3 regions of the Streptomyces sp. NPDC088794 genome follow, and region 1 is predicted to be linked to each of the others. Evidence: riboswitches for the same ligand, from Rfam matches in the RefSeq annotation. Region 1 holds a riboswitch; each other region holds the start of a gene.
The links. A riboswitch is a leader RNA that binds a small molecule or an ion and turns the genes downstream of it on or off. The one in region 1 is predicted to bind S-adenosylmethionine.

Region 1 (3,267 bases):
CACCCGGTCCGCCCCGAGCATGCCCTCCATCAGCCGCGCCTGGATGTCGTCGGGCAGCATCTGGAAGTAGTCCACCGGCGCCCACGGCGTGTGCGAGAAGTGCCCGATCCGCAGGTCGGGGCGGAGTTCGCGGAGCATTCCCGGCACCAGACACAGGTGGTAGTCCTGCACCAGCACCGCCGCACCCTCGGCCGCCTCCTGGGCCAGCGCCTCGGCGAAGGCGCGGTTGTACGTCTCGTACGACGCCCACTGGCGCCGGAACTCCGCGTCGAAGACCGGCTCCAGCGGCGTCTGGTACAGCATGTGGTGCACGAACCACAGCACCGAGTTGGCGATGCCGTTGTACGCGTCCGCGTGCACGTCGGCCGGGATGTCCAGCATCCGCACGCCGTCCTCGCCGACCCCGCGCCGCACGGCCTCGCGGTCGCCGTCGGACAGCGCCGAGCACACCCACAGCGCGCCCGCGTCCGGCCCGATCGCCGACAGCCCGGAGACCAGCCCGCCGCCACCGCGCCGGGCGGCCAGCGAGCCGTCGTCCCGGACGTCGTAGGAGACCGGGCCGCGGTTGGACGCGACCAATACCTGGGCAGCGCCCTGCGTGGAAGCCGTGGAAGCCATACGCCACAACCTAGCCCGGCCGGGAAACGCTCAAACGTGTGAGCGCACCCGCGAGCAGGCCGTATACGGCGGGTGACCTGCTGTCGTCAGGCGACTCCCGCTGTCCTCGGGCGACCCCGCCGACGTCAGGCGACCTTCCGCTGCGCGTACTCCGCGATCTCCACCATCGGCGGCCGCTCCTCCGTGTCCACGGAGTAGGTGCGCGGCTCGAAACCGTCCGCGCCCCGCTCGAACTGGGTCAGCGAGGGGCGGATCAGGTGCCCGCGGGCCAGCCGGAGCTGCGCGGTGCGGTAGATCGCGGCGGACATCCGGCCCAGCGCCTGCCCGTCCTGGTGCCGGTGCTTGCGCACCCCGACGTCCACCTGGGCGAGCGCGTCCAGGCCCACCAGATGCAGGGCGTCGACCAGCATGCCCAGCTCGACGCCGTACCCGACCGGGAACGGCAGCTGTTCCAGCAGACTGCGGCGGGCCGCGTACTCGCCGCCCAGCGGCTGCACGAAGCCGGCCAGCTGCGGCCAGTGCATGTTCAGCAGCGGGCGGGCCATGAGTTCGGTGACGCGTCCGCCCTGGCCCGCGGCACCGCCGAGCGGGCGGTCGTACATCGCCTTGACGAGGTCGACGCCGGGGTCGGTGAGCAGCGGGCCGACGATGCCGGAGACGAAGTCCGAGGAGAACTCCTTCAGGTCGGCGTCGATGAAACAGACGATGTCCCCGGTGGTGACCAGGAGCGAGCGCCACAGCACCTCGCCCTTGCCGGGCACGGGCGGGATGTGCGGCAGGATGTCGTCGCGGTGGACGACCCGCGCGCCGGCCGCCGCGGCGACCTCGGACGTGCGGTCGGTGGATCCCGAGTCGACGACGACGATCTCGTCGACGAGCGGGACCTGCTGCATGAGGTCGTGACGGATGACGGCGACGATGTCGCCGACGGTCTCCTCCTCGTTGAGCGCGGGCAGCACGACACTGACCGACTGGCCCGTGCGGTGCTTCGCGGCCAGAATCTTGTGGAGCGGGCGATCGGTCACGGACCAGGAGCGGGTGCTCAGCCAACGCTCGACTTCGTTCAGCACAGTGCGCGGCTCCTCTGCGATCTCTCGGCGAGTGGATCTTGTGTGATCCATCTCGCGGTTCGGACGGCTAGCTCAACTGTCCTGGCCTTCGGTTACAGTCTTGAACAACGCTGATGACCATCGCATGTCGAGGGTCGGAGGCGCCCACAACCGCTCATACAACTGCATACCGCTCATCCAGAGGGGCAGAGGGATACGGCCCGATGAAGCCCCGGCAACCCTCCAGCCGGTCTCGTAGATCAATGTTGATCATTACGCGAGGCTCCCGGCTAGGGAAGGTGCCAAATCCGTCTCGTGGCGAGATGCGTCGCGAGGAAGATGAGGAGAAAGGGCCTCGCCTCCATGGCTGTGCAGACTGTTGCAAGCACCACCGACTCCACCGTAGACCTCGGCCCGGCCGCGGCGCTTTCGTGCCGCGAGTGTGGCCACCGGGTACCGCTCGGACCGGTCTTCGCGTGCGAGGAGTGTTTCGGCCCGCTCGAGATCGCGTACGACTTCTCGGCCTACGAAACCGAGGAGCTCCGCAAGCGGATCGAAGCGGGTCCCGCGAACATCTGGCGTTACGCGCCGCTGCTGCCGGTCCCCGCGGACGTGGCGACCAAGCCGAACATCAACCCCGGCTGGACCAAGCTCGTCCAGGCCGACAACCTCGCGCGCGAGTTGGGTGTCGACGCCGGCAAGCTCTTCGTGAAGGACGACTCCGGCAACCCGACGCACTCCTTCAAGGACCGGGTCGTCGCCCAGGCCATCGAGGCCGCGCGCGCGTTCAACTTCACCACCCTCTCCTGCTCCTCCACCGGCAACCTCGCGGGCGCGGTCGGCGCCGCCGCCGCGCGCGCCGGTTTCCGCTCGTGCGTGTTCATCCCGCACGACCTGGAGCAGGGCAAGGTCGTCATGGCCGCGATCTACGGCGGCGAGCTCGTCGGTATCGAGGGCAACTACGACGACGTGAACCGTTTCTGCTCCGAGCTGATCGGCGACCCGGCCGGCGAGGGCTGGGGCTTCGTCAACGTCAACCTGCGGCCGTACTACGCGGAGGGCTCCAAGACCCTGGCGTACGAGATCTGCGAGCAGCTCGGCTGGCAGCTGCCCGATCAGCTGGTCGTGCCGATCGCCTCCGGCTCGCAGCTCACGAAGATCGACAAGGGGCTCCAGGAGCTGATCAAGCTCGGGCTCGTCGAGGACAAGCCGTACAAGATCTTCGGCGCCCAGGCCGAGGGGTGCTCGCCGGTGTCCGTCGCCTACAAGGCCGGTCACGACGTGGTCCGCCCCCAGAAGCCGAACACCATCGCCAAGTCGCTGGCCATCGGCAACCCGGCGGACGGTCCGTACGTGCTCGACATCGCGCGCCGGACGGGCGGTGCGGTGGAGGACGTGAACGACGAGCAGGTGGTCGACGCGATCAAGTTGTTGGCGCGGACCGAGGGCATCTTCGCGGAGACCGCCGGTGGCGTGACCGTCGGCGTCGCGAAGAAGCTGATCGAGAACGGTCTCCTGGACCCGACGAAGACCACGGTGGTCTTGAACACCGGTGATGGTCTGAAGACGTTGGACGCGGTGGCCGGTACGGGCTTGACCG
Region 2 (3,267 bases), on a different contig from region 1:
CGCGGCCGCCAACTCCTCCTCCGAGCAGTCCCTGGTGGGAGCGTCGGGGGCGATCTCGGCGATCCTCGGTGCGTTTCTGTACCTGTTCCCCGGGGCGCGGGTGACCAGCCTGCTGCCGTTCCTGTTCTTTCTGCCGATGCGGTTTCCCGCGTGGGTGGTGCTGCCGTTCTGGGCGGCGCTTCAGTGGGTGGCGGCGGGGCGGGCGGAGCAGGGGCCCGGGGTGGCGTATCTGGCGCACCTGGTGGGGTTCTCGCTGGGCTTCGGTTACGCGTGGGCCCGATTCCGCCGTACGACTAGAGTGAAGGCCGCCCCAGCTCCGGCCCCCGAGGGAGAGAACCAGCCGTGATCACCGCGATCGTCCTCATCAAGACCAGCGTGGACCGGATCCCCGAGATCGCGGAGTCGATTGCCTCGCTGGAATCTGTGAGCGAGGTGTTCTCCGTGACGGGTACGTATGACTTGATCGCGATGGTTCGGGTCAAGGAGCACGAGGACCTCGCCGAGGTCATTCCTGGGCGGATCAGCAAGATCCCCGGGGTTGAGGGCACGGACACGCATGTGGCGTTTCGGACGTACTCCCAGCATGACCTTGAGGCCGCGTTCGCTATTGGGCTGGACTCCTGAGTTGAGCGCCTAGTGGGGTGGGGGGCGCGGACCGTTTGCGGCTGACCGTTCGATGTGGCTGGTCGCGCAGTTCCCCGCGCCCCTTCGGGGCGATCAGCCCACCGCAGGTACGCAGCGGCCGTTCTCCGTGTGGTAGGTCCACTTGGCGCCTGCCGTCACCAGTTCCTTCACCGCGTTGATGAAGCGCTCCACGTGCTCGTCGGGGGTGCCGGCTCCGAAGCTCACTCGGATCGCGTTGAGGGACTTCTCGCCCGGGGCCGCCTCGGGGGCGCCGCATTCGCCCTGGGTCTGAGGGTCGGTGCCCAGGAGGGTGCGCAGCAGCGGGTGGGCGCAGAAGAGGCCGTCGCGGACGCCGATGCCGTACTCGGCGGAGAGGGCGGCGGCGAAGTGGGAGCTGTTCCAGCCGTCGACCACGAAGGAGATGACGCCCACGCGCGGGGCGTCGTCGCCGAAGAGGGACAGGACGCGCACCTCCGGGACCTCCGCCAGGCCCGCCCGCACTGTCTCGATCAGGTGCTGCTCGCGTGCGACCAGCGTGTCGAAGCCCGCCTCGGTCAGCGCCTTGCAGGCCGACGCGATGGAGTAGGCACCGATGACGTTCGGGGAGCCGGCCTCGTGGCGGGCGGCGCTGTCGTGCCACTCCACGTCCACTCCCCCGTCCTCGCGCCGGCTGACCTTGCGGCTGGCGCCGCCGCCCGCGAGGTAGGGGTCGGCCGCCCGGAGCCAGTCGGCGCGGCCGGCCAGGACGCCGGAGCCGAAGGGGGCGTACAGCTTGTGGCCGGAGAAGGCGATCCAGTCGACGTCGAGGTCCTGGACGGACACCGGGTGGTGCGGGGCGAGTTGGGCGGCGTCCAGGACGATCCGGGCGCCGTGCGCGTGCGCGGCGGCGGCCAGTTCGCGGACCGGCCACAGCTCGCCGGTGACGTTCGAGGCGCCGGTCACGCAGACCAGGGCCGGGCCGTAGGGGTCACGGGCGGCGAGGGCCCGCTCCAGGGTCTCGACGGCCTGGGCCGGGGTGCGCGGGGCGTTGAGGTAGGTGACGCGGGCGTCCTGCCAGGGCAGCAGCGAGGCGTGGTGCTCGGTCTCGAAGACGAAGACCTGGCAGTCGGCGGGCAGGACCGCGGCGAGGAGGTTGAGGGAGTCCGTGGTGGAGCGGGTGAAGATCAGCTGGTCGTCGGGGCGGCAGTCCAGGAACTCCTCGACCGTCCGGCGGGCGTTCTCGAAGAGGTCGGTGGAGAGCTGCGAGAGGTAGCCGGCGCCGCGGTGGACGCTGCCGTAGTACGGGGCGTAGGCCGCCACGTCGTCCCAGACGCGCTGGAGGGCCGGGGCGCTGGCCGCGTAGTCGAGCGCCGCGTAGGTGACTTCGCCGCCCGTGACGAGCGGGACGGTGACGTCCCGGCCCAGGACGGGCAGCGGGGCACAGACGGAGGTGGCGGCAGCGGTGGCGACAGACATGGCGAACTCCCGTGAGAGGCAGGCGAATTCACTGCGCGGGCGGACATGGCTCCGGCGCAGGAGAAAGGTGAAGGGGGTATGCGGAGGCGGGGCTCGGCGCCCTATCGCATTCGCTTGCTCACGGAGAACTCCCTCGAGACCAGGACCCCTGGTGTCTTTCGAGGGGCCCGCGCTTGCCGCAGACCTCGCTGCCTACGGCCTGGTCTTCACCCGGGGCACCCCGCCACGGACGGAGGGTTGCCGGACAGTCGGCCGGGGCCTCATGACTGTCACTCATGACCTGGTCCAAAAACCTACGTGACGTGATCGTCGTCCCGCAACCCGTGTCCGGATCGCGGGACGACGACCGCCGTACGGCTAGGGGCTGTCGCTTGGATCAGGCCGGCCGTGAGGCGCGGTGCCTCTTGGCCGACCCGAGCCCCGCGACGCCGGGCTGATCCAAGCGACAGCCCCTACGCGTTGCTGGCCGCCGCCCAGCGCTCCAGGGTCCGCTTGGCGGCGCCCGAGTCGATCGACTCCGCCGCCTTCTCCATCCCGGCCCTGAGCTGGTCCGCCAGCGGCTCGTCACCGGGCTCCAGGGCCACCAGGGCGGCCGCCGAGTTCAGGAGTACGGCGTCCCGCACCGGGCCCGTCTCGCCGTCCAGGAGCCGGCGGGCGACGCCCGCGTTGAACTCGGGGTCGGCGCCGCGCAGCGCCTCCACCGGGACCAGCGGGAGGCCCACGTCACGGGGGTCGAAGGACTCCTCGGTGACCTTGCCGTCGCGGACGATCCAGACCCGGGAGGTGGCCGTGGTCGTCAGCTCGTCGAGGCCGTCGTCGCCGCGGAACACCAGGGAGGAGTTGCCCCGCTCGGCGAAGACGCCCGCGATGATGGGCGCCATCCGCGGGTCCGCGACCCCGACCGCCTGGGCCCGCACCCTGGCGGGGTTGGTCAGCGGGCCCAGCGCGTTGAACACCGTGCGGATGCCCAACTGGCCGCGCGCGGCGCCCGCGTGACGCAGGGCCGGATGGAACTTGATCGCGAAGCAGAAGGTGATCCCCGCCTCTTCGGCGACCTCGGCCACCCGCTTCGGGGTCAGTTCCAGGTTGACGCCGAGCCGCTCCAGGACGTCGGAGGCGCCGGACGCGGAGGACGCGGCCCGGTTACCGTGCTTGACGACCTTCGCGCCCGTGCCGGCGATCACGATC
Region 3 (3,267 bases), on a different contig from region 1:
CGACGCCCACGCGTCGTCCCGCGACCGGACGCCACCGGCGTCGTCCGTCCACCGCGCACGGCTGAGCCCGGCCCCTTCCCGTCCGACGTCGCTTCCGCCGCGCGTACGTCCGCGCCCGCTCCCGGGGAGAGTCATGTCCGTCACACCGCTGGCCGCCCACACCACCACTCCGTCCACGCCCGCCTTCCGGGGCCGCATCGGCGGCGATCCGCGCAGCGGCCACTACGCCGTTCCGCGCCGCTACCGCCTCCATCTGTCCACCGCGTGTCCCGACGGCCTGCGCATCGCCGTCACCCACAGCCTGCTCGGCCTGGACACCGTCTGTCCGGCGACCTACCTGCCCGCCGTCCCCGACTCCCCGCAGGGCGGCCACTCCGTGCTGCGCCCGCTGTACGAGGCGAGCGCCCACCGGTACTCAGGACCGGCCGTCGGACCGGTGCTCAGCGACGACTGGTCCGGGCGGATCGTCAGCACCCACGCCCCGGACATCACCCGCGACCTCGCCCGCCGCTTCGGCGCCGACCGGCTCTCGCTGTACCCGTGCGGCGCCGAGTCGGAGATCGAGGCCGTCGAGCGGATGTGCGCCCAGGACATCGAGGGAGCCGCCCAGCGCGCCGGACAGTCCGGGGGCGAGCAGGCGGAGCGGGACGCGGCCCTTGAGGCACTGCTGGAGTCGCTGGGCGCGCTGGATCGGTGGCTCGTGGGACGCGACTACATGATCCGGGATCAGATCACCGCCGCCGACGTCGAGTTGTGGGTCACCCTGGTCCAACTCGACACCGTGCACCGCCATCACCTGGACGCCTGCGCGGTCGAGCGCATCGCCGACCGCCCGACCCTGTGGGCGTACGCCCGCCGGCTGGCCGCGCACCCGGCCTTCGGCACCCATCTCGACCTGGACGGCATCGCCCGCCGCCACCACGCCCACTGCCGAGGCCTGGAGGCGGCCGGCGCGGCCGTGCAGATCCTCGACTGGGCGGCCCACGCGGCCCGATAGCCGCTCACCGTCCGTCCACGGCAGCTCCACAGTCGTTCCACTTCGTGGACCGGCGTTGACATTCGTTCGGGCAAGTGTCTTGAATATCGCCCAGAACGGTCATGAGTGTCAGCGACAAGCCCTGGCTTGCTGACCGGCAACCCTCGCACCGCGGTGGGGTGCCCCAGGTGACGACCGGACCGGATGACGTTTCGGTAAGCGCGCGGCCCCTTCCGGGGGCCTCCGACAGTGACAGGTGACGCCATGTACGCAGCTCTCAGGACGGCCGCATGCCGCCCACAGAGCTGCGTACTGTCGTACGCGAACCTGTTCGTCGCCGACCGTGCCGTCGATCTGCTCCGGGTCAGCAGCGCACTGTGTACCGCACCGGGCCGTGCCCGCTGTCGGGGCTGACGACCAGCCAGCCCGCGCACCTCTGACGCACACCCGCCTCCGCCGGTGTGCAGTTCCCCTCCCCGCCCCCAGTCCCGCGCAGCCGCGCGCGCCGCCCGTCGTCGCGCGTCCACCGCCGGGGTCCGGGGTGTCCGAACCTGCCGGAGCCCACCATGAGTGAACCCCCTGGCGCCGCCGTGTCCCTCGCCGAGGCACCGCCTGCCGACGAACCGTCAAAACCCCTCACGGCACAGAGAGTTCAGCCCCTGCGTCGGCCGGGGCGCTGGATCGCCACCGCGGTCGTGCTGGTCCTCGCGGCCCAGTTCGTGCACGGCCTGGCGACCAACCCGTTCTACCAGTGGGACCGCTTCGGCTACTGGTTCCTGCGGCCGACCATCCTCGACGGACTGCTCATCACCCTGGAAGTGGCCGCCTACAGCGCGGTCCTCGGCCTCCTGGGCGGCATCCTGCTCGCCCTCGCCAGACTCTCCAGGTCCCCGGTGCTGCGCGCGGTGAGCTGGACCTACGTCTGGGCGCTGCGCTCGATCCCGCTCATCGTGGTGCTGCTCTTCCTCTACAACTTCAGCGCCCTGTACCGGACGTTGAGCGTCGGCGTCCCCTTCGGGCCGGCCTTCTTCTCCTTCGACGAGTCGAAGCTGGCCACCGACATGGTCGTCGCCGTCATCGGCCTCAGCCTCAACGAGGCGGCCTACGCGGCCGAAGTGGTCCGCGGCGGCATCCTCTCCGTCGACCAGGGCCAGCACGAGGCGGCCTCCGCCCTCGGCCTGCCGAAGAGCTACCAGTTCCGCAGGATCGTGTTCCCGCAGGCGCTGCGCTCCATCACCCCGAACTACGTCAACCAGCTGATCGGCCTGATCAAGAGCACCTCGCTGGTCTTCTACGTCTCCCTGCTCGACCTGTTCGGCTCCGCGCAGACGATGGGCTCCACCTACCCCGGCGACATCGTGCCGCTGCTCCTCGTCGTGACCGTCTGGTACCTGATCCTGACGAGTGTCGTGTCGGTCATCCAGTTCTACGTCGAGCGGTACTACGCCCGGGGCGCCACGCGCTCGCTGCCGCCGACGCCGATCCAGAAGCTCCGCACCGGCCTCACCGATCTGCGGGCCCGCATCCGCCGGGAGGCCGCGATATGAGCGCCAAGACCCTCGAAGCGCCGACCGACATCACGCCCGCCGCCGTGGAGGTGCACGACGTGCACAAGTGGTACGGCGCCCACCGGGTGCTGGACGGCGTCGACCTGACCGTGCGGCCCGGCGAGGTCACCGTCATCCTCGGCCCGTCCGGCTCCGGGAAGTCCACGCTGCTGCGGGTCATCAACCACCTGGAGAAGCCGGAGATCGGCTACGTCAGCGTCAACGGCGAACTGATCGGCGTGAAGCGCCAGGGGGAGCGGCTGAAGGAGCTGAGCGAGCGGGCCATCCTCGCCCAGCGCAGCCGGATCGGCTTCGTCTTCCAGAACTTCAACCTGTTCCCGCACCTGACCGTCCTCGACAACGTGGCCGCGGCCCCCGTCGCCACCGGCCGGCTCGGCAAGCCCGAAGCCCTGGAACTGGCCCGCGAGTTGCTCGGCCGGGTCGGTCTCGGCGAGAAGGCCGGCGCCTATCCGAGGCAGCTGTCCGGCGGCCAGCAGCAACGCGTCGCCATCGCACGCGCCCTCGCCCTGCGCCCCGGCGTCATCCTCTTCGACGAGCCGACCTCCGCCCTCGACCCCGAACTCGTCGGCGAAGTCCTCGCCGTCATCAAGGACTTGGCGACCAGCGGCACCACCCTCGTCATCGTCACCCACGAGATCGGCTTCGCCCGCGAGGTCGCCGACCGGGTCGTCTTCATCGACGGCGGAAAGATCGTCGAGCAGGGCCCGCCGCACGAGGTCCTCG

Region 2: linked by a shared signal. The riboswitch ahead of ACIP6U_RS38850 (aminotransferase class V-fold PLP-dependent enzyme) and the one ahead of thrC (threonine synthase) in region 1 are both predicted to bind S-adenosylmethionine.
Region 3: linked by a shared signal. The riboswitch ahead of ACIP6U_RS02455 (amino acid ABC transporter permease) and the one ahead of thrC (threonine synthase) in region 1 are both predicted to bind S-adenosylmethionine.

Annotation. Positions count from the first base shown of each region.
Region 1 is NZ_JBIVKB010000004.1:161,745-165,011, forward strand. Features, by position in the region: gene ACIP6U_RS13245 (trehalose-6-phosphate synthase) at 1-618, opposite strand, end outside; gene ACIP6U_RS13250 (glucosyl-3-phosphoglycerate synthase) at 744-1,688, opposite strand; SAM riboswitch class I at 1,859-2,013, shown strand; gene thrC (threonine synthase) at 2,031-3,267, shown strand, end outside.
Region 2 is NZ_JBIVKB010000017.1:268,994-272,260, forward strand. Features, by position in the region: gene ACIP6U_RS38840 (rhomboid family intramembrane serine protease) at 1-346, shown strand, start outside; gene ACIP6U_RS38845 (Lrp/AsnC ligand binding domain-containing protein) at 343-624, shown strand; gene ACIP6U_RS38850 (aminotransferase class V-fold PLP-dependent enzyme) at 718-2,079, opposite strand; SAM riboswitch class IV at 2,244-2,360, opposite strand; gene trpD (anthranilate phosphoribosyltransferase) at 2,532-3,267, opposite strand, start outside.
Region 3 is NZ_JBIVKB010000001.1:539,179-542,445, reverse strand. Features, by position in the region: gene ACIP6U_RS02460 (glutathione S-transferase C-terminal domain-containing protein) at 134-997, shown strand; SAM riboswitch class IV at 1,095-1,204, shown strand; gene ACIP6U_RS02455 (amino acid ABC transporter permease) at 1,543-2,523, shown strand; gene ACIP6U_RS02450 (amino acid ABC transporter ATP-binding protein) at 2,520-3,267, shown strand, end outside.